DNA from 2 places in the Rivularia sp. UHCC 0363 genome. Region 1 is predicted to be linked to the other one. Evidence: predicted binding sites of a transcription regulator. Region 1 holds the regulator's gene; the other holds the start of a gene.
The links. The regulator HrcA, encoded in region 1, represses chaperone genes, less so after heat shock. The targets are predictions, from matches to a motif close to TTAGCACTCNNGANTCNNGAGTGCTAA.
Positions count from the first base shown of each region.

Region 2: groES (co-chaperone GroES) is a predicted target of HrcA. The motif match lies at 4,203-4,229, and genes of this name have one in related genera.

Region 1 covers NZ_JAYGHM010000058.1:42,356-52,133, forward strand. The annotation lists gene VB797_RS26210 (hypothetical protein) at 1-214, opposite strand, end outside; gene VB797_RS26215 (DUF3352 domain-containing protein) at 507-2,150, opposite strand; gene VB797_RS26220 (rhodanese-like domain-containing protein) at 2,401-2,733, shown strand; gene hrcA (heat-inducible transcriptional repressor HrcA) at 3,308-4,387, shown strand; gene VB797_RS26230 (DUF2834 domain-containing protein) at 4,507-5,187, shown strand; gene VB797_RS26235 (phospholipid-binding protein) at 5,308-5,691, opposite strand; gene VB797_RS26240 (ion channel) at 5,898-6,791, opposite strand; gene VB797_RS26245 (ferritin-like domain-containing protein) at 7,042-7,476, opposite strand; gene VB797_RS26250 (FTR1 family protein) at 7,986-8,921, opposite strand; gene VB797_RS26255 (ferritin-like domain-containing protein) at 9,008-9,445, opposite strand; gene VB797_RS26260 (hypothetical protein) at 9,681-9,778, opposite strand, start outside.
Region 2 covers NZ_JAYGHM010000019.1:46,238-59,889, forward strand. The annotation lists gene VB797_RS13075 (DNA cytosine methyltransferase) at 1-1,059, shown strand, start outside; gene VB797_RS13080 (SinI family restriction endonuclease) at 1,065-1,763, opposite strand; gene groL (chaperonin GroEL) at 2,115-3,755, opposite strand; gene groES (co-chaperone GroES) at 3,875-4,186, opposite strand; gene VB797_RS13095 (response regulator transcription factor) at 5,244-5,921, shown strand; gene cysW (sulfate ABC transporter permease subunit CysW) at 6,169-6,966, opposite strand; gene cysT (sulfate ABC transporter permease subunit CysT) at 7,083-7,928, opposite strand; gene VB797_RS13110 (sulfate ABC transporter substrate-binding protein) at 7,998-9,068, opposite strand; partial or broken gene VB797_RS13115 (tetratricopeptide repeat protein) at 9,321-9,587, shown strand; gene VB797_RS13120 (clan AA aspartic protease) at 9,660-10,040, opposite strand; gene VB797_RS13125 (hypothetical protein) at 10,037-10,312, opposite strand; gene VB797_RS13130 (transcriptional regulator) at 10,354-10,758, opposite strand; gene VB797_RS13135 (DUF99 family protein) at 10,798-11,448, shown strand; gene VB797_RS13140 (Uma2 family endonuclease) at 11,677-12,336, shown strand; gene asnS (asparagine--tRNA ligase) at 12,648-13,652, opposite strand, start outside.

The sequences.
Region 1 (9,778 bases):
TACACAAATTCTTTTGCCGATCGCGGCTGCTAATTGTGGACAATGAGTAAGAACCGCCGGTATAACCCGTTACTGCTTTAACTGCTTCCGATGGTGATAAGCTAATTTTTCCAAAAAAAGATGTATCTGCGCTTACGGAATTAGAATTAGTAACAGTAAATAGACCTACAAGGCAACCTATAAAAAATAAGATTTGGGAGCGACAAGATTTCATATATACACTTCCCTAGTTTGAGTTGGTTCTCTTATATACACGTTAACGAGGGCAAATTTCGGAATTACAAAGTCTATGACAGCTTGGCATCTGTACACTATTAGACCAAGCTGTAAGTAAGAAAGCAAAGGTCTAAAGAATGAATTTAAATTTTGCAATTTCTAACTTTTGATATAAAACATACAGTTACAATTTGTTACTTTAATATGGATTAGGTCAAAAAAATTAAAGATAGAATAAACTTTAGGGCATTAGGGAAAGATAAGTCGTAATTATTAAATCCTAACTTTTTTTACTCATTAAATAGGAACATTATCCCAGCTTTAAGTAAGTCACTATTGTCATAACTGCTAATAGTAAAAGATTGCAGTCGGTCAAAAAAAGGCTTGCCAACAATTTCTATAAACTTGAGTATGGGTAATTGACTTTCGATCAAGTTTTGACTTTTTGTCCAATCGATAAATACATAACCTTGGTTTGGTTGGGGAATGGCTGCAATGCTTTTCTGAAAACTACGATTATCGTTGAATAAATTATTTTTATTATTCAACACTAAATCCATTGTCTCGATAGAATTTGTAAAAATTTCGTAGTTATCTTTAGGTGTATGCGCTCCTAGTACCTTTGCTTGAATGTTGAAATTAGATGCTTTATTACCTGTAGTTGTTAATTGCGTCCAAGCAGAAATTTTTTGTTCATTTAAATTAATTTGACTGACTGTAAGTCCATTTCGAGCAGCTATTTCATCCAAATGCGAAATATCCGCTGGTGTTGTCGAATTCTCTGCAACGAAAACCCAGTCAGGAGTTTTATCTGTATTGGGTAACAATGCGATCGCGTATTCTCCTTTTACCCAACTAAAGATATCTTCTTTTAAGTTGATTCCCCAGCGTTTTTGCAGATTCGTTAAAGGTTGCGTAATCTGTGAAGCGATACCTTCTTCCGAACCACCAGATATGGCTGTTGCAGTTTGTTGCCAAAGTAAAGCTAAATTACTATTATCTAAATTGCTCAAATGTTTTCCCGCGATCGCAAAACCGCAAGTTGCTGGAATATATGAAAGTGCTGCGATTTTTTCAGATAGTTCTGCTGCTGGTAGCGGTGAATTAGCTAGTAAACTAGTTTCTGCGAGCAAACCGGGGGATTTTTTCGTTAAAGAAATTAATTGAGCATCATAACTCAGGGGTGATGACAACTTTAAACCTTGCCATTTTGCGACTGCGGGAAGATTAAGAAACGTTACAGCTTGAGTTTTACTTCCTAGTTGCTTGATTAGCTGCTGATATTTATCCAAGCTAGTCAAACTTAAACCTGGTGCTTGGACATTATTAACTGCTTCTCGGAGAATTTTGGCATCATTGGCAAACAATACAAAATTATCACCTACAACCGTTGCAGCCAAAGGTTTTTTGATAGAAGCCGTTTGCGGAGTATCGGAAATCAGTTTGACACCTTTATATTGTTCCACAACCAAGGAAGTTCCAGCTAAAACCCGTTTAGAAAACAAAAGTTCGATAAACTCGCGGCTTTTCGCAGCATCTTTTGTCTTGACACTCATCAAATAACCGGGTTGCTTGCCGTTGATAGCATCGCGATCAATATCATCGGTGGTTACAGCTAAAGTTATTTCACTACCCAACCAGGGTTGAACATCTTTTTTATACTCAAGTCCGGTATTAGCGAGTAAACTTGTTTTCAGTTTGGATAGCTTCAGTTCACCATCCAAAGCCTCAAAGCGATTTGGATTCACAAGCATTGAAACCATCACAGGTGCTTGTTTAGAAACAAATACAGCACCACTCGGTTTAACCGTTTCACTTAAATTCAGCGGATTTCGAGATAATCCATTACAACCAGCGATACCAGTTAACAGCAGCGCGATCGCGATCGCACTTACGGAACGGAATAACAATTTTCTATTTATAATTCTTTTCACGCTTGCCCCATTGCGGCGTTTTTGACCCCACTAATTATTAAAGCGTGTTCTGGGAAAAATGGGGAAGGGGTGAGGTTGATCGCAATGTTTCCAACTCCATAGAATATGGTCAAGATGTAGCTAATTTTCCTAGATTATTCTTAAAACCTTTGATTAGTGCTGATGCTAAGAGGAGAGTTTTCTGTCAACATAATAAATATATAGATTTTTTTGAGAAATTCCTCATGACGGGGAATAACTTTGGTCAACCATGAATCAAATCACTGTAGAGGAACTCGCAAAACGTTTAGCTTCCTCAGAGTCTTCAATTCAACTTGTAGACGTGCGCGAACCACAAGAAGTCAGAACAGCAAGTATCGAAGGTTTTGTCAATTTACCTTTGAGTCAATTTGCCGAGTGGGGAAACGATATTCAAACTCGCTTGGAACCGGATAAAGAAACTTTGGTTCTATGTCATCACGGTGTTCGTTCTGCTCAAATGTGTCAATGGTTAACATCTCAAGGTTTTACAAATGTGAAAAACATTACGGGAGGTATTGATGCATATTCAATGTTAGTTGACCATTCGGTTCCTCAATATTAAAGAATAAAAAATTTTGGGCTTTAAATTACCCTACGGCAAGACGCTTCCGCGTCAATAGATTTTGGATTAAGTACTCGTGCAAAATAAATTAAATATTTCGTCTGGGGAGGGAATAGGGAGTAGGGAAAGTTTATATAACTCACGAGTAATTATATAAATAATTTTGCGTTAGTATTTAATTCCACAAATAAATCTAAAAACCCGCGTATTGAAGGGTTTCCTTGGCTTAAAGCAACTGCTCCCAGGTTGTACTATTAAGAAATTAGAGGTCAATACAAAATATCCCTGAATATTATTGATGATTAGCAAATAATTCGTATATATGCACACCCCGTTTCTAAAATAGCTGTGGGAAAATACTTATGAAGCGGGTTTTGTTTATGTATTTAGAATACAGGTTCGATTGTATGGAATAGTACTCTTACTCAGGACAAAACTATTTGTAAATGTAAAGGTATTGCAGTACACGATAATCATTGTGTATTTTGCACGATCATTATTAAATCTCAAATAATAGCACTTAAAAAATTTCGTTTTTTTAAAACTGATAAAAACTGTGTTTCAACCATCCCCTATGCAAGTCCAGTTAACGAATCGACAACAACGTATTCTTTGGGCGACTGTGCGTCACTATATAGCTACAGCAGAGCCTGTGGGTTCTAAAGCTTTGTTAGAAGAGTTCGACTTGGGTGTAAGTTCAGCAACGATTCGCAACGTCATGGGAGTCTTGGAAAAAGCTGGACTGCTCTATCAACCTCATACTTCAGCAGGAAGAATACCTTCGGACTCTGGCTATCGAATTTATGTAGACCAATTAATCACACCTTCTCAAAGCTTAGAAAAAGAAGTCGAAGCCGCATTACAAGGACGTTTAAAATGGGAAGATTGGAGTTTAGAAACATTATTGCAAGGGGCCACGCAAATTTTAGCGACCTTGAGCGGTTGTGTGAGTTTAATTACAATACCGCAAAATAATTCATCAGTATTGCGACATTTGCAATTAGTGCAAATTGAGACGGGACAGATCATGTTGATTGTAGTCACCGATGGTTATGAAACTCATTCAACATTAATGGACTTACCTTCCGCATCGGAAGAAAATAGACCTGATGTAGAGGTCGTGGATAGGGAATTGCAGATTGTTTCCAACTTTTTAAACAGTCAACTGCGCGGTAAAAGTTTAATGAAACTAGCCTTGCTGGACTGGAGTAAATTAGACCGAGAATTTCAGTGCTACGGCGAATATTTGAAAACATCCCTAGTAGAATTGACTCGTCGCACCTTTTCACCCACAACTACACAAATTATGGTGCGTGGAGTTTCAGAAGTTTTACGTCAACCAGAATTTTCTCAAATACAGCAAGTACAAACCATAATTCAACTGCTTGAAGAAGAACAAGAAAAATTATGGCGGTTGATATTTGATGATACAGAATTAGAACATATAGACAAGCCACAAGTAACAATTCGTATTGGTTCGGAAAATACCTTAGAACCCATCCGTACTTGCACCTTAATTTCATCCATGTATCATCGAGGTTCGATACCAGTAGGAAGCGTCGGGGTTTTGGGTCCCACAAGGCTTAATTACGAAAACGCGATCGCACTTGTTGGAGCAGCAGCTGAATATCTCTCCGAAGCAATGAGCAGTTAAGAGTTAGGAGTGAGGAGTTAGCAGTTCGGAGTTAAGAATACCGGAGTTATTAATCAGTGACATCAGTGAAATCCATTTAATCCGTGTTATGAGTTAAATTGATAACTGATAATTGATAACTGATGAGAAAAATTATATTTTGGTTGCTTTGGGCTGGATTTGCGATCTATGCTTTTGCTTTTGCTCCACCGAATCAACCCGACACTTTTGAATTGATTAAAAATCTTTCAACTGGACAATGGGAAGGAATCAACCCTTTGATTATTTCGCTATTTAATTTAATGGGAGTATTCCCTTTAATCTATAGCTGTATGGTGTTTATTGATGGTAAAGGACAAAAAATACCGGCTTGGTTATTCGCAACCTTTTCTTTCGGAGTCGGTGCTTTTGCTTTGTTACCTTACTTGGCTTTACGGGAACCAAACCCCGATTTTGTCGGAGAAAAAAATGCTTTTCTCAAATTATTAGATTCTCGGATTACTGGTATTGCATTAAGTATCGGAGCAATAATTTTAGTATTTTATGGCTTACAGGGAGCCAATTGGAGCGATTTTGTCCGACAATGGCAAACTGACCGCTTTATTCACGTAATGAGTTTAGATTTTTGTCTGCTTTGCTTACTTTTCCCGGCACTTTTGGGTGACGATATGGCAAAACGGGGAATGAAAAATCCTATTTTATTTTGGTTTGTAACACTGATACCGTTGTTTGGTCCTTTAGCTTATTTATCCGTGAGAAAACCATTACCGGATAATACTCAAAAAGAAATAATTAACAAACGACAAGCAGCAGTAAATTAATTTTTTTGTATTTTTTTCGTAATTAATTGTATTTTTAGGGTGTGTTACGGCACGAATAACCTTGATTTCGCAAAGCCGTAACGCACCGCTTTCTAATTAATGGTGCTTTACTAAAAGTAATTAACCTACACTAACTTGACTTGTATCAACATTAGTCGCACCATTGACTCCTTGAGCAACAGAAACCATTTTATTTAAAATATCTTGGCTGGGAACGCTTCCTTTTAAAACTACTGTAGAGCTAGTTTGAGCAACCCAAAGACCTTCAATATCATCCAATTGAGAATCTTCATCGAAAGCCAATGCAACTCTCTTAGCTAAACCACTCTGGTCGTATTCACCATTCAATCCCACACGTTCTGGAGCAATTGATTGAGCAGTATTCGCTTGCTGTGTTGGTTGTGCTTGCTGCGTAGATTGCGGTGCTTGTGTTGCTTGGGGTGTAGGATTTACTTGTGCATTTTTGGGTTTTTCCATACCAAAAAGTCTTTTTAGCCAGCCCATATTATTTCTCCAATTAAGGTCACATCAACTGTGAATATATAGGTTGGATGAATAAGTTACATCTGTCGTTAAAAGGAGATATTGTGCTTGTTATTACAGCCTTAGATATAGTTTCGTCTGGGTGTTACTAATCCTCTAGATAAAACTAAGTAAGTAAATATAATTTTCTATTAAAAGATAGTATTAATATGCTTTATTTTGTCCCTTTAATCCTCAACTATTACAACATCGTGAAAGCGATTATAGTCAATACTACGTCTACCATCCCGCGTTTTAGATAGAATATCAGCAAAGCGATGATTCCAAAGAATGTCTTTAGGAATATACGAATGATAAGCGTGGATATTACTAGAAACGGTTTGATCGATTCCGGTTAAAGTTACTACTATTTCCATTTCCGAATCTAACATCTCATCTAAAGTTACCCCGTAAAAGGGGCTGTTTTCATTAATTGGATGCATAACCGTCCAAGTTAAAGCGAAAAGTGATGAGCGATCGCGATATAACGGTAATTTATAAAACTTTCGCATCTCAACTTCTTCCTGAGTAATTTCGCTAATTACCAAGCTGACATTAACTTGAGCTTCTAAAATCCAGCTTTGACGTTCGTTTGCAACTCGAAACATCAAAGTTGGGACACCCTCATGAATAGTAATTACTGCTACACGACTAAACATGACTCGTGCTTTAGGAAGAGAAAACCGAGCAAACACCAATCCACTTCCCATTGATACTCCTAAAAGTCCCAATAAAGCTTCAATCGCAACTAAAATATTGGCAAAAAGCGTTTTCGGATACATTGCACCATAGCCGATAGTTGCCATTGTTTGCACGCTAAAAAAAAATGCGTCAGAGAAACTTCCTTCACGCATTTTTTCTATCCCATCACCCGCTGCTAAATAGAGAAAAGCAAATAAAACATTAGTAATTATATATCCCGCACTTACTACTGCAAATAACTTGATCCAGGAAAGAGTTAATAATGTATGATACAAATCCCCCCAATCAAACTTAGATACTCCTTTACGAACAATGTTTAACTTTCCATCAAGGTTAATTAGACGAGATGGTAAGATTTTTTTTTGATGAGTTTTATTCATTGATTGTTAAATCAAATATCAGTAGAAAATACGCTCCTCTACATTATCTAACGTAAAGGAACATAATCAAAACATAGGAAATAGGCAATAAAAAACCCACTGAGTATTTCTATAACTCCTAACTCCTACTCCCTTCCCATTTTAAATTTACCTATCTCTCTTTATTTCTTTCCTCTGCGGTCTCTGTGTCTCAGCGGTTTTTTCATCAGTAATCTTCTGACGGGAAAGGAGTAACTATTAACTCCTAAACTTAATTTAATCTATCGATCATTTCCGCTAATTCTTGCGTATGATTACTCTCTTCTTCAATCATATTGCTGACGAATTTTTCTATATCGCTGTTGCTACCTTTCAGTGCATCTAGGAGTTTTTCATAAAGTCCTAAAGCCTGCTTTTCATGAGCTAAACTTGCCTTCAATATATCTTTTACTGAATAGCTTTCTAATTCTGCAATTGGAGCAATACGCGAGTGAGGAATTCCGTTAATACTTACTAACACTTTCCCGACTTTTTGAGAATGAAATAGCGATTCTTCGGCTTGTTCTTCTAGAAAATCGACAATTTCGCTTTTATTATTATCATTAGCTATTAAAGAGTAAGTTGTGTAACGAACCACCCCCGCTAATTCAAACTCTAAAATTTGCTGTAGAAAATTAATGGCTCGATCTCGGTTAAATTGGATCATTTCAGTTATTACAAGACTAGTTTTTTGATCGGATATCTATACAAATGTAATCAGTCTAAAATTGTAACAATTCTAGTTAAAGAAAAAATTGCGCTAACTTATCATCAATTTGAGCAGTTGTTAGCTAAATAAACTCTAGTAGCGGCGGTCTTTTTCCAATCTCAAACATTTGAAATAAACTATAGCCGCTAATCGCATCTATGAAATAAATAAAGACATGAATAGGAATTTTTACCGTCTGATTTTTTTAATTTAGCTATTAATTTACTATCACTTACGCATTTACTTTTTATTAGTATACTTGTTTAAATATATAAATAAAGGAATATTTTTACTAGTTAAGTCGGATATAAATTTATTAAAATTCTCTCAATAAAAGGTTAAGAAAACCCTTACTATGATTATCTTATTGCTACTACTTTTATTTTATATAGCAAAAAATCTAGAGAGTTCCGCATTGCTACATCTCCCAAGTTCTGGTCATAACTAACTAAATATTTAATTTATTTTCAACTAACTGGAATTTTCTTTTTATTTTGAGGAGAGGTAGCAGTAATACTTCGTAAATACAAACCTCCGACAGATAATAAAAATGATACATAGGCAACAGCTTGAACTAAATACAAGTGTTCCCTGTAACCAAATAATACTTTGAGAATGACTCCGGGAAACTTTTTATCAGGCAATATATTTGATGTATTCCATACCATCGGACCTAATATACAAGAGTGATTTGCAGAAATTTGAGAGGAAAAACATAGATTCCAGGTACTATCGCTAAGAGCTAAAGTTGCAAAAGCCTGGTCAAATTTGCGTAGCGCTCCTACTACTAATCCCGCAACAATCAACACCAGAAAAATACCCATCACCTGGAAGAACAGACGAATATTTATTTTCACACCCCATTTAAAAATCAGCGCACCAATTAATGCTGCAAATAATATACCTGCCACTGCACCAATTATGGGAACTAAACCCTCTTGAAAATTAGAAGCAATGAATAAAACAGTTTCCACACCCTCACGTAAAACAGCAATTAAAACTAAAGTAAAAACCCCCCAACCAGCTTGAGAATCTGCTCGCAAAACGGTTTGTACCGCTCCCTCAACTTCAGCTTTCATAAACCTGGCTTGTTTTGTCATCCAGATCAGCATCCAGCTAAGCATCGCGATCGCAATTACGCTGAATGTTCCTTCCATTAACGGTTTAACTAAATTTGCATATTGAGGATTAACGAGCTTCGCGGCTTGAATTATCGAAGCAAAAACTGCTCCAATCGCTGCACTCAGCCCAATTCCAGCACCGACACCAGCATATACCCAAGCGTTGAGTCTGGATTGATTAGCTTTAGCCAACATTGCCAGTACTATACCAACTACAAGAGCCGCTTCTACTCCTTCTCGGAGAGTTATGATAAAGGTAGGTAAGGCTGCACTAAAGTCCATTTTTGTCAATTATTAGTTATCAATTAAAAGTTAGGAGTTAGGAGTTAGGAGTTTTATTTCTCCCCTACTCCCCTACTCCCTTTAAATTAGCCGAAATCCCTTAACATTTTTTTCAATTCGAGATTATGCATCTCTTCTTGTCCAATCATATTACGAGCGAATTCTTCTAAATAAATGCTAGCATTTTCAACTGTATGTAAAAACTTTTTATACAGATCCAAAGCCTTTTGTTCGTGTGACAAGCTTTCTTCTAAGATATCCTTAACTTTATGCTTGTAGGTTTCTTCCATAGGGGCAATTTTCAGGCTAGGATGTCCACCATCTATTCCTGTAAGAATTTCTCCTACTTGTTGAGCATGAAGCAATGATTCAGTAGCTTGCGCTTTAAAAAAATCCACAATGGGAATGCGATAAGGTCCTGTTACCATCAGTGAATAATGAGTGTAGCGCACTACTCCTGCTAGTTCAAATTCCATGATCGCATTTAACAGTTCGATTGTCTTTTTATTGTCAAGTTCTTGCATCAGATTATAATTCGCGAAGAGGTTTATTAGTCGTGATAATTCGAGTTAATAGTCAGGAGAAAAGCACTGAAAAGTGGTCAGTCAAAAGTATTATTTATAACTTGTCCTTTTCTGCTCAGAAGAGTTCTGTTTCTATTCCTAACTTTTACTCAGCTTTAACTAATTTTAAACTCTTCTTAAGTTTCTGCTTGCTCAATACGATCTGTTTCAACTATTCTTTTTGTTTGATGGTGCTTTAGATTTTTATGACTTTTTGAGAGTTTTCCTCAATGACATCCACTAATTTAGCTACTTCTTCTGGTGTTTTCACGGGTGCGGATGGAGGAATGACGG
Region 2 (13,652 bases), on a different contig from region 1:
AACGATTATAAACCAGATGATATTTTAAAAGCAGCAAAGCTCACAAAAAACGATGATATTGATTTAATTATTGGCGGACCTCCATGTCAAGCATTTAGTACTGCTGGCAAAAGAAAAGGTTTTAATGATGATAGAGGAAATGCTTTTTTAAAATATCTTGATATAGCGCTATCTTTACGACCCAAATACATTGTTATTGAGAATGTAAGAGGTCTTTTATCTTGTCCTTTGAAATATAGACCTCACGACCAAAGAGGAGTAGGATATCCAGATATTTCAGAACATGAACACAAAGGAGGTGCATTAAATTTTGTCATCAGTAAATTAAAACAAAATGGTTATGCTTACTCTTTCAATTTATATAATTCTGCAAATTTTGGAACTCCCCAGATCAGGGAACGAGTAATAATTATTTGTTCTAGAGATGGTGAAACACCACCTTTTTTAGTACCAACTCACTCAGAGGATGGTAAACACGGATTACCAAAATGGAAAACTCTACAATCTTGTATAAAGAATATTGATAAACACGACCATATTAATTTTCCCGAGAAACGTTTAAAGTTCTATAGAATGCTTAAATCGGGTCAAAATTGGCGATGTTTACCGGAAGATTTACAAAAGGAAGCAATGGGTAAATCTTATTATTCTGGAGGTGGAAAAACGGGTTTCTTCAGAAGATTAGATTGGAATAAACCATCTCCTACATTAGTAACACATCCAGCGATGCCTGCAACAGATTTAGCTCATCCCGAAGAAAATAGACCACTATCAATACAAGAATACAAACGAATACAAGAATTCCCTGAGAATTGGGAACTAGCAGGTCCGCTAATTCAGCAATATAAACAAGTTGGAAATGCTGTTCCCGTCAGTTTAGGTTTAGCAGTAGGAAAATTAATTATAGATTTAATTCATGGTAATAAAATAATCCAGTTTGATGATTTTAAATTTTCACGCTACCAAAATACTAGTCATTTAGATTGGGAAAGCCAATTTTTGAGTCAACTAAATAAATATGAAAGTGAGTACGTGCAGCAAGAGCTTATTTTTAGTTGATATAGTTACTTGTCTAAACTTGATTTTTCTTTGGTAAGATATTGCTTAACAAAAGCAATAAAATTATCTTCTGAAAGTTGATATCCTTGCATCAGTTCGGGTAGATTCTCCCAGTTAGTTCCTCCTTTTTTTGAAAATGAGCGAAACCATTTCTGTATAGTAGTGCCATTACGAATTGCGCTGCTAGATGAATTTTCAGTGTTATCCCTATTTTTAATTTGTAATACTAACCACTTTTGATTTTCATCCTTACTAATAAAGTCAATAGCTTTGATAAAATCACCACAGCACCAGTACCAACCTTTTTCTCTTAGAACGGAATCTAAATACCTTTCAAGAAGTGAACCAACACAATTTTCGGCACACATTGAGTACTGATGCTCTATCTTTATTCGTTCGCATTCTTCAGATGAATAACCGTAAACGTACTGCATGACAATACTTACCATTTCATCGGGTACTGTTTCTGGTTGAGCAGGAAAATCAGATCTTCTAAATCCATCAAAAAACTTTTTGGCAAGAGCTTTTAGACCGTTTTTATCAGTAAGGCTAGGTTTGTTTTTAGTCCTCCAAGATAATCTATCTGGATTGTCAGATAAAAACCTGCAAATCTCTATAAATGCTGCATCTAATCCTTTTTCTTCTGGATTATCATTTATAAATTCGGTAATAACTTCTTTGACTAATTTTTCATCAAAACTCAACGAATGCTCCTTAATATTTAACTGGTCTTTATATATTTTAAATTTCTAAGGGTTGATTGCATAGAAACTCTCTAGGAATTTCTAAGAGACTGTGTATTAACAATGCTCACATCATGCATTACCACAATCAACGCATATTTATTCTATCGTTGCAAAATCGGAAACCACCATTTATTGTATTCAAAAATATGCTTACCGAATCCGACCCCCATCTTCACAAAACAACAAATCATTTAAAAAAAATTGATAATTGTTAATTTATAACTGAAAAAAAACAGCCGCCTCCAAGAGACGACTGTTTTCATAAATAGGGGGTTTATTTAACTAACGTTTCAGTAAGTTTCAATAAACTTAGTAGTCGAAGTCACCGCCGCCCATACCAGCACCAGCGCCAGCACCAGCACCTTCTTTAGGCTCTGGCTTGTCAACAACGATACATTCGGTTGTCAACACCATTCCGGCGATGGAAGCCGCATTTTGCAGTGCGGAACGTGTCACTTTAGCGGGATCGACGATTCCAGCAGCGAACATATCGGTGAATTCGTTAGTTGCTGCGTTGTAGCCAGTGTTAAATTCTTTCTCTTTAACACGCTCGGAAATTACCGCACCGTTTTGTCCGGCGTTTTGAGCAATCCGCATCAAAGGAGCAGGTAATGCGCGAGCTACAATCATCGCACCAATTAATTCTTCATCTTTGAGGTTTGCAGTTGCCCATTCTTCCAATTGAGGAGCAAGGTGAGCCAATGTTGTTCCACCACCAGGAACGATACCTTCTTCTACAGCAGCTTTGGTAGCGTTGATAGCGTCTTCCAAACGCAGCTTCTTATCCTTCATTTCGGTTTCGGTAGCAGCACCAACTTTAACAACTGCTACACCACCAGACAATTTAGCCAAACGCTCCTGCAACTTTTCTTTGTCGTAGGAAGATTCGGTTTCGTCCATTTGACGGCGAATTTGGTCGCAGCGAGATTTAACTGCTTGCTCGTTACCTTCAGCCACAATGGTGGTGTTGTCTTTGGTGATGGTGATGCGACGAGCTTTACCGAGCATATCTAGCTTGGTAGCTTCTAGCTTCAAACCAGCATCTTCAGTAATCAACTGTCCGCCGGTCAAGATAGCGATATCTTCCAACATCGCTTTACGGCGATCGCCAAATCCAGGTGCTTTCACCGCTGCTACGTTCAATACACCGCGCAAACGGTTGACAACCAAGGTAGCTAAAGCTTCTTTCTCAATATCTTCGGCAATAATAACTAAGGGTTTGCCAGAACGAGCTACCTGTTCTAAAACGGGTACCAAGTCTTGTACCAAAGCAATTTTCTTATCGGTGAGCAAGATGAAAGGCTCATCTAAATTTGCTTCCATGCGCTCTGGATCGGTTGCAAAATAAGGAGAGATGTAGCCTTTATCAAAGCGCATCCCTTCGGTAATTTCCAACTCGGTGAACATGGACTTCCCTTCTTCCAAGGAAATCACGCCTTCTTTACCCACCTTATCCATTGCTTGAGCAATCATCTGACCGACTTCTTCGTCGTTACCAGCAGAAATTGCACCAACTTGAGCAATAGATTTGGAATCTTCTACAGGACGAGCTTGCTCGGCAATTTTACCAACCAAAAAGGCAGATGCTTTATCAATACCGCGCTTCAAGGAAATTGCATTAGCTCCAGCTGCAACGTTCCGCAAGCCTTCTTTAACCATTGCGTGCGCCAAAACGGTCGCGGTGGTGGTTCCATCCCCAGCAGCATCGTTGGTCTTGGAAGCAGCTTGACGAATCAAAGCTACACCAGTGTTTTCTACATGGTCTTCCAACTCGATCTCTTTAGCGATGGTCACACCATCGTTAACAATCTGAGGTGCGCCAAATTTCTTCTCTAATACCACGTTACGACCTTTGGGTCCGAGGGTTACACCCACAGCCTCAGCCAGTATGTCCATGCCTTTTTCTAAAGCACGACGGGCGTTTTCGTTGTAAATAATTCGCTTAGCCATAGTTTTACCGTTTGTACCTTTTGCTTGTCTTTCTTTTAAAAATGTTGTTGTTAAATGGATAGGTTGTTAGCTGTTTATAGCCAAATAACCATTAACGACTAACCACCAACCACTATCAATTAATTAACAATCGCGAGAATGTCCTTCTCAGAAAGCAGCACGTATTCGTCGGTACCCAACTTGATGTCGGTGCCAGCGTACTTGGAGTAAAGAACTTTATCTCCGACCTTTACATCCATCGACTGACGACCACCATCATCCTTCATCTTACCGTCGCCTACTGATACTACTTCGCCTACTTGAGGCTTTTCCTTAGCGGTATCGGGCAAGTATAGACCACCAGCGGTCTTTTCTTCCGAGGCGCTCACTTTTACGAAAACGCGATCGCCTAAAGGTTTTACTGTAGAAACGCTTAGAGAAACTGCTGCCATAACTTTTTTACCTTTATTAGCACTCTCGACTCCTGAGTGCTAATTTAGCGAAGCTAGAGGTGTGATGGCAACATTCGCCTTAGTACGGGTTCCCGAACTTAGTGAAAGTAGCTTTACTTAGGTATAAATGCTCAACTTCACTAGTACTTTCGGGTTTTATCCAACGAAGGAAGAATAGTTTGATATGGTTTGCCATTATTTGCAAAGCCAATAAATTGCTATAAAACTGTAAAATTCTGTCTTTTTATGAGCGACGATCCACTGTTTCATTTGAGCGTTCAAGTACCAAAAAACACTAAAGCGCGACCCTACAAACCCTTTAATAATTGTGTAGAAACTGTAGGGTTGTCAAAAATCCAACAACGTGTATTTTTATGGGTTTTAGCTTCAATTTCTATATGTTGTGTTCTCTAAAAGCTAATTTTAGTTTTAGAAATACTTGAAAAAGTGACTATTTAAGCTCAAAATGGACTCTGTACAAGTGGAATAATTAGCAGCAGTATCAATAGTTCAAAAACTAACTACTTGCGGGAGCGGTTGTTATAGACCAATAATAGTAGCTTACCCCGCTAATAAATGTGGTATCTACTCCCAATTCCTCCAAGTAATTGAATGCGTCTCAACCGAACGCTTCTCTAAAATTACAAATTGTTTGCTATTCGATACTTTTTTGTTCGTTCCTTACCCTATACTTCCTAGGATCGGAAATAAAATCTGACGCACGAAGGAAGCATCCAGTTGGATACGTAAAAGCAAAAAAATTAGAATAGGTGCGGGTTATTTTTGCAAGAGGTATGTTCGCCCAATACTCCCCTTGCAGTCCTTTAAGATTATTATTTAATGGAAGTTTTTAGCCCGCACCTTTCAAAGCGAGATATAATAGCGCATTATAATACTATTGCTCTACGTATCCTTACTGGGCTTTTGGAGTTGATAGCGAAACATCAATGGAGGGGATAATCTCCTTTGAGAGTTTCACAAAACTATCGCAAGGTAAGTGGGAAAAAAGGACAACATCTCAATCATCCACCAATTAGGATAACTATTCAAGACCTTGATGGATCTACGCGCGACAAGTGCCACTGCTATGAAAGAACCCAGCATGAAAGATCACAAACGCTTACTGCTTATAGATGATGACCCAAACCTCATCTTGCTGGTGAAGGACTATTTGGAATTCCGGGGATACGAAGTCGTCACTGCTGAAAATGGTCGAGAAGCTCTGGAAATATTAGAGCTAGACATTCCAGACATGATTATTTGTGACGTGATGATGCCGGAAATGGACGGATACACCTTTGTAGAACAAGTCCGACAAACAGAACGCACCAGTTGGATACCTGTTCTCTTCCTTTCTGCAAAGGGACAAAGCGCAGACAGAGTGAAAGGTTTGAATAAAGGTGCTGATGTATATATGGTCAAGCCCTTTGAACCCGAAGAACTCGTAGCCCAAGTTGAATCCTCACTCAAACAAACCATTCGTTGGAAAGAACATCAAGCCAAAGGAGGCGAAAACGGCTCTCGCATCCAAGTACCTTTTGATGTCCAATTAACCCCAACAGAATTAAAAGTAGTGCAATTTGTTGCCAGAGGTATGGCTAACCGAGAAATCGCTGAAGAATTAAACGTCTCTCAGCGAACCGTCGAAAGCCACGTCTCCAATATGTTGGGTAAAACCAATCTTCATAACCGCACCGAATTAGCTCGCTGGGCAATTGAAAATCAAATGGCTTAAAACTGTTGATTTTATAGTTAAAATTCTGGGTTTTAGATTTAAATTACTAATGTAAAACCCAGATTTACTTAATTAAAAATTAACCAACTACTCCTTGCACAATAAAACAGTCATCAATTAACAATTGTCAATTATCAGCACCTGACGGGCGGAATTGATCGACAAAGATTGGTTTTGGGTCTCCTATAATTAGCGCGATCGCCATTCACCGTTTACCCTGAATTGATAATTGATAATTGATAATTGTTCACTGCTCACCGATCGCCGTCTTACGTTCCACAATTTCCTTCAAAACCAGCGTTACAAATCCCAAACAAGCAAGTAACACCGCAGCAGCAAACGCCGTTTCGGTTTCATACTGCTTATAAGCTTGCTCTACAAACAGCGGTAAAGTTTGTGTTTTACGAATAATATTGCCAGATACGACAGAAATAGCGCCAAATTCGCCCATTGCTCTAGCATTCGTCAAAATTAAGCCATAAAGTAAACCCCAGCGGATGTTTGGTAAAGTCACCCGCCAAAAAGTTTGCCATTGACTCGCACCTAAAGTACTTGCTGCTTCCTCCTGAGATGAGCCGATTTCCTCCAAAACTGGAATCACTTCCCGCGCTACAAAAGGCATTGTCACAAAAGCAGTTGCTAAAACCATTCCCGGAAAAGCGAAAATAATCTTAAAATTAATCGCTGACAAAATCCCGCCAAACCAACCATTCTGCCCATAAAGCAAAATCATCATTAAACCAGCCACCACCGGCGAAACCGAGAAAGGAACATCCAAAATACTCATCACCAAAGCCCTTCCGGGGAAACGATTGCGAGCCAGAACCCATGCCGCACAAAGTCCGAAAATCGCATTTATCGGTACCACAATCAAAGCAATAAGTAAAGTCAGTCCCACCGCGCTAATAAAATCATCAGTCATCAAATAACTGAAAAATTCCCCAACACCACCCTTAAAAGCTTGATAAAAAACATTTACTGCCGGGATAAATAATACCAATCCCAAGTAAGTGATAGCACTGATGATTAAAAGTTTTTTAGCCATAAGTAAATAAGAGTTAGGAGTTAAGAATTAGGAATTAGAAGTTATGAAAAAAGTACTTACTGGTCAATAATTAGTAAGCCCAATTACCGATTACCAATTACCAATTTAATAATTGTTCATTGATACCTTTTCCCCCAAGCTTGTAACAAGTTAATAGCCAATAACATTAACAGCGAAATTAATAAAAGTACGGTTCCAATTACCGTTGCACCGGCGTAATCATATTGTTCTAAACGTTGAAAAATCAACACCGAAGCAATCAAATCTTTGAAAGGAATATTCGACGCGACAATTACAATTGAACCGTATTCTCCCACAGCGCGAGAAAATCCTAAAGCAATACCCGTTAATAAAGCTGGAAACAAAGGTGGAAAAATTACCTGCCAAAAAGTTTGAAATCTTGACGCTCCCAAACTCCAAGCTGCTTCTTCTATATCGTGTTCCATTTCTTGCAACACTGGCTGCAATGCTCGCACGATAAACGGTAGCGAAATGAACAGCATTGCCACCAAAACACCCAGACGGGTAAAAGCAATTTTGATGCCAAAGGGTGCAAGTAAAGAACCAATCCAACCATTTTCAGAGTAGACATTGGCTAATGTTAAACCTGCTACCGCCGTGGGTAAAGCAAAAGGTAGATCAATCGCCGCATCCATCAGACGCTTCAGCGGAAAGTCATATCTAACAAGCACCCAAGCGATTAATAAACCAAACCCACCATTAACCGCAGCCGCAAACAAAGCCGTAGTAAAAGTGACATTGTAAGCAGAAAGTGCGATCGGGCTAGTAGCAATTCGCCAAAATTCGCTTAACCCCACCTGAGAAGCTTGCAAAAGCAAAGCCGTCACCGGAAGCAACAGCATGATAGTCAAATAACCAATCGTAATTCCCCAAGGCAGCGAGAATTTTGGATTTTGGATTTTAAATTTTGGATTTTGAATGTTTGATTGTGCAACAGCCATCAGTTTTCAGTTAGCAGTGAAGAGTTAGAAGTTAAGAATTGAATTTACCTTTGACCTTTGACCTTTAACCTATCCCTCATTCCCAATCTTCTTCTGAATTTGATCGAATACTGCACCATCGGCAAAGAATTCTTTTTGAACTTTATCCCAACCGCCTAATTCTTTGACGGTAAATAAGGTTTTGACTGGGGGATATTTTGCGGCGAATTCTTGTTTTACAACTGGATTTACCGGACGAAATCCGATTTTGGCAAATTCTCTCTGGGCTGCGGGAGTAAAAAGATATTTTACGAAGGCTTCTGCTACTTCTCTATTGCCATGTTTATCTACGTTTGTATCAATTACTGCAACGGGATTTTCAATCCTAATATTAGTTTCGGGGACAATGTAATTACTCGGTTTACCTTTTAAACCCGCTAAAATTAACTCGTTTTCATAGTTAATTAAAACATCACCCTGCCCTTGGTTAAAAAATACATCGCTGGCTTCGCGGGCATCTCTTGGTAATATCGGTACGTGTTGATAAACTTTGCTGGTAAAATCTAATGCTTGGGCATCCTTTGCGCCGGTTTCTATTTGGGAACCCCATAAAGCTAAGAAATTCCACCGCGCTACACCGGAAGTTTTGGGGTTTGCGGTAATAATACTAACGTTGTCTTTTGTTAAATCTTGCCAAGTTTTGATTTGTTTGGGATTACCTTTACGAGTAACTAAAGCCGCAACAGATTGAGTCACAATACTATTATTAGGCGCTTCATTTTCCCATCCCGGTTGAATTAAACCGGCTTTGGCAATTTTTTTCATATCCAAAGCCAAAGCTAACTCCACCACATCAGCATCTAAACCATCAACTACAGCACGTGTTTGAGCGCCGGAAGCCCCATAACTTTCGTAAAAAGTAACGGTTTGATTGTGTTGCTGCTTCCACTCTTGAACGAATTGCGGAATAATTTTTCTATAGGCTGGTTTGGTGACTGCATAGGAAACCAGCGTTAATTCTAAGCGATCGCTATTTTGAGCATTCGATGCGGAACAAGATATTAAAGAAACGCTTAAACTTAAACCCAATAAAAATAATAAAACAAAATTTTTGATTCCCCCCCCTTTCGTCAATTGGGCAACAAATCGCCACAGCCCCATGTCAATGTCTCCCCTGAATCTCCGGTTACTCGGTCAAGATACCGGGTTTGATGTTTTTTTATCGTACAACACAACGGTAATAGGATAACCGGAATTTATGTAGAGACGTTGCAATGCAACGTCTCCCAGTATTTTGATTCAAACCGATAATTCCTTCTGTAATTCCTCATAAATAGAATACATGGATCTTCAATAAATTCAAGTAAATTTACGTAATTTATATGCTCATCTATGTATTAAGCTTTTCTCTACAAATCCCAAGAAAAGTACGAACAAGCTGAACCCCTTTATATCCAAGCTTTGGAATTAAGAAAACAACTTCTCGGAGAAAATCATCTCAACACTGCAACCAGTTTGAACAATTTAGCTGGACTTTACGAAAGTCAAGGAAAGTACGATCAGTCTGAACCTCTTTATATCCAAGCTTTAGAGATTGCAGAACGGGTTTTGGGAGAAAATAACCCGAATACGGTGACTTTTCGGAAAAACCTGGAATATTTACGTGCAAAGCAACAGTAAGATGATTCTTTGTTAGGAGGTTTGAAAAGGTGGTTTTTCGGGTGATATTTTGTGAAGTGTAGAAACCCGATTCTACAACATCGCAGATGATATTTTTTCCAAGGAAACCAAACCATTTTCTTCAAAATTAATCTCTAAATGATATCCTTCCATCAAAGCAACTCCCAGCAAAGGTTTATAACCAGAAGCTAAAACAAGGACTATTTTTTCTACATCATCCCAAATAATAGTTGCGAAATGTATAGTTGATAAAGCTTCGCTACCGTCAGCTAAGCTTATAGGCGTACTAGAATATACAGGAAGATTCATCGCATTAACAGCTTGTGGTGGTAAGGTAAGATAACCGTTGAATCCAGTATCAATAAGAAAATCCACAGAAAAATCTGGTTGTGAAGGTAAACGAAAAATTACTGGAATTGTTGCCTTACTCTCACTAATTCTTCCGTAAATCATTTAACTGTACGGTTCAAAGGAACACCACCAAAGCTGAATGCAACATCGTAACCAATCCGCATAGTAAATAATCTAGCCATTGGTTTTTTCTGCTTTAAATTCATTGCAGTTTCTATACCAGTTTTATCAATTCCGTACTCGCCAGTTTCAGCATCAATCGTAATCATCTTGCCAATATTATCGCCATGCTCAACTTGTTGGCGAATTCCATTTTCATAAAATTCTTTAGCTCTGCGAGCAACTTCTTCGACACTCCAGAAAAGTGATTGCATGATTATTAAACCTACTTTTGACTATTTTATTATTATCTCACCTACTCATTTAAAAACAAATTCGCATCAACGTGAAAGAAATTCCCTAATTCTACAGCCTGTTGCGAAGTTATTTCTAAATCACCATTGATGACTTTATCAATTTTCTCAAGCGAACCAAAAACTTGTACTAAACTTTCCTTTGTTTTATCTTGGGCTTCCATTAAGTGTAAGAGCATCGAGCTAACTGTACCTTTAGGAATTGGATAATGTTTATCTTCAAAATCTTCAATTAATTTTACTAATAAATCTAGAATTGTATTCTCTTCTGGTGTTAGATTTTTACGTGCTAGTAATTCTTCCACAACCTTTAAAAATTCCTCATTCTCTGCTTCTGTTTGAATAATTCGAGGTTGATATTTAGAGAGTAATTGGCTATAAATTTCTGAGTTAATAGTAAGGTTCATTTTTCCACTTATCTTTATAATATTCTGCAAATTCTCAAAATGGTGCGTTACGCTATCGCTAACAGCACCCTACAAATACTTCTAACTCCTAACTTCCCTTTAACCATGAATCTCGAATCTCTACTCAAACTCAACCGTACAATTCGCGTAATTGGCTTTGACGATGCACCATTTATTCGCGGTGCTGGTAAAAACGTCAATTTAGCAGGAATTATTTGTGGGGGAACTCGTTTTGAAGGGATGGTTTGGGGAGAATTACAACAAGATGGTTTTGACTCAACAGAAACTATTTGCAAACTATTAATTGGCAGCAAATTTTTACCGCAATTACATATAGTATTACTCGACGGAATTGGCTTCGGAGGATTTAACATTGTTGACTTACCAACATTAGCCGAAAAACTCCAACTTCCCTGCGTCGCTGTGATGCGTCGTCAACCCGATTTAGATGCAGTTACCTTAGCGATGAGTCATTTACCAAATTTAGAAAAACGACAAGAATTATTAAGACGTGCGGGTACAATTTACGAATATTCGCCTTTTGTGTTTCAAGTATGTGGTGAACAACCGGAAATCATTGCGAAAGTATTAGAAAAATTAACAGATTGCGGGAAAGTACCCGAAGCATTGCGATTAGCACATTTGATTTCTGCTGCTGTTATGAAAGGAGAAAGCGGAAGTTCTGCTTGAGAGAATTTGTTCGTAGTAATACCAATTTGTAGCAATACCCTCGAAGGGTATCGCTACATTTACGAAGCCCACCTTCGTGGGCTGAGAAATTTATAGCCCACGCAGGTGGGCTTTGTAGTTGTAGCCCCACCCTTCGAGGGTGAGGGCGTTTTTCAAACATTTTTTTGAACAACTTTAGCAATGCTTCTATCAACGTCATAATAGACATAAAAACCAAAACCTGAGAACATGGCAATTATTACCACTTCTAACCCAAAATCCCAAATCTTCTATCCTAGTTCTGACGGTGAACCCGTGGCTGAAACTTATACCCATCTCTACGCTTTATTAACAACCCTGGAAGTATTGCGACAATATCTCCAAGGACAACAAGCAACGGTTTTAGCAAATCAATTTTTATATTATGCTCAAGGTTTCCCGAAATTACGAATTGCACCTGATGTGATGGTAATTTTTGACGTAGAGCCGGGAGGTAGAGATAATTATAAAATTTGGGAAGAAGGTAAAGTCCCCTCAGTTGTTTTTGAAATGACATCTAAAGGTACGCAAAATCAAGATACAGAATATAAAAAAACCTTGTACGAACAGTTAGAAGTACAAGAATATTGGCTTTTCGATCCTAAAGGTGAATGGATAGAAGAAAAATTGCGCGGTTATCGTTTGCGAGGAGAAAGCTACGAATTGATTACAGATAGCCGCAGCGAACCATTAAAATTACGTTTAGCCATAGAAGATGAATTAATCGGTTTTTACCGCGAAGATACCGGAGAGAAATTATTAATTCCCGATGAATTAGCAACTAAGCTAAGCCAAGAAACCCTGCGTGCAAATGAAGCTGAGGCACTTTTGGCTCGTTATAAAGAACGTTTTGGAGATTTGAACAAGTAACTATGTAGGGGAGGCAAATTGGGGTGTAGATTTTCTCCCCCCAATATTGCCGTTGTGTTACGGCTTTAATATGATAAATTACCATATTGAAAATGCCGTAACGCACCATTTAGGGTATATCGGAGTTTTTGAGAATGCCGTAACGCACTCTTAATATATAGACGCTACAAACATCTCAATTTCTAACCAAATTTCTCTAAGCGTCACACACCCTACATTTATTAGCCCACGCAGGTGGGCTTTGTAACTGTAGCCCCACCCTTCGAGGGTGAGGGCGTTTTTGGGTGAGGGCGTTTTTGGGTGAGGACTAACTAAAACTCCGCATTCTCCGGAGTACGCGGAAACGGAATCACATCGCGAATATTTGCCATTCCCGTCATAAACTGCACCAATCTTTCAAAACCCAATCCAAAACCAGCATGAGGTACGGTACCGTAACGACGTAAATCCATGTACCACCATAAATCTTCTGGTTTCATTCCTTGCGCTTTAATCCGACGTTCCAACACATCATACCTTTCCTCGCGCTGGGAACCGCCAATAATTTCGCCTATTTTTGGCGCTAAAACATCCATCGCGGCTACGGTTTTTTCATCCGAACTCAACCGCATATAAAAGGCTTTAATTTGTGTAGGATAATCGCTCACAATAACTGGCTTTTTAAACAGTTGTTCGCACAGATAGCGCTCATGTTCTGATTGTAAATCTAAGCCCCATTCGACCGGATATTCAAATTGGACATCAGCGAGTTCTAATTGTTTAACAGCTTCAGTATAGGTAATTCGTTCAAACTGATTATTAATAATATTTTCTGCGGTTTCTAATACTGTCTTATCTACCCGCAAATTGAAAAATTCCATGTCTTCAGGACATTTTTCCATTACATATTTGAAAACATATCTGAGAAACTCCTCAGCTAAATCCATATCTTCGGAAAGTTCGCAAAAAGCCATTTCCGGCTCAACCATCCAAAATTCTGCCAAGTGACGCGAAGTATTGGAATTTTCCGCACGGAAGGTAGGACCAAAAGTATAGACGTTACCAAACGTCATTGCCATAATTTCGGCTTCTAACTGACCGCTAACTGTCAAATATGTCGGTCTACCAAAAAAGTCTTTGCTGTAGTCTACTTGCTTATCTTCCGTGAGGGGAACGTTCTTTAAATCCAAATTAGTGACGTTGAAAAGTTCTCCCGCACCTTCGCAGTCGCTAGCGGTAATAATCGGTGTATGTACCCACAAAAAGCCGCGCTGTTGGAAAAATTCATGAATCGCTGCTGCACAAGCGTTACGCACGCGCAAAACTGCACCCAAGGA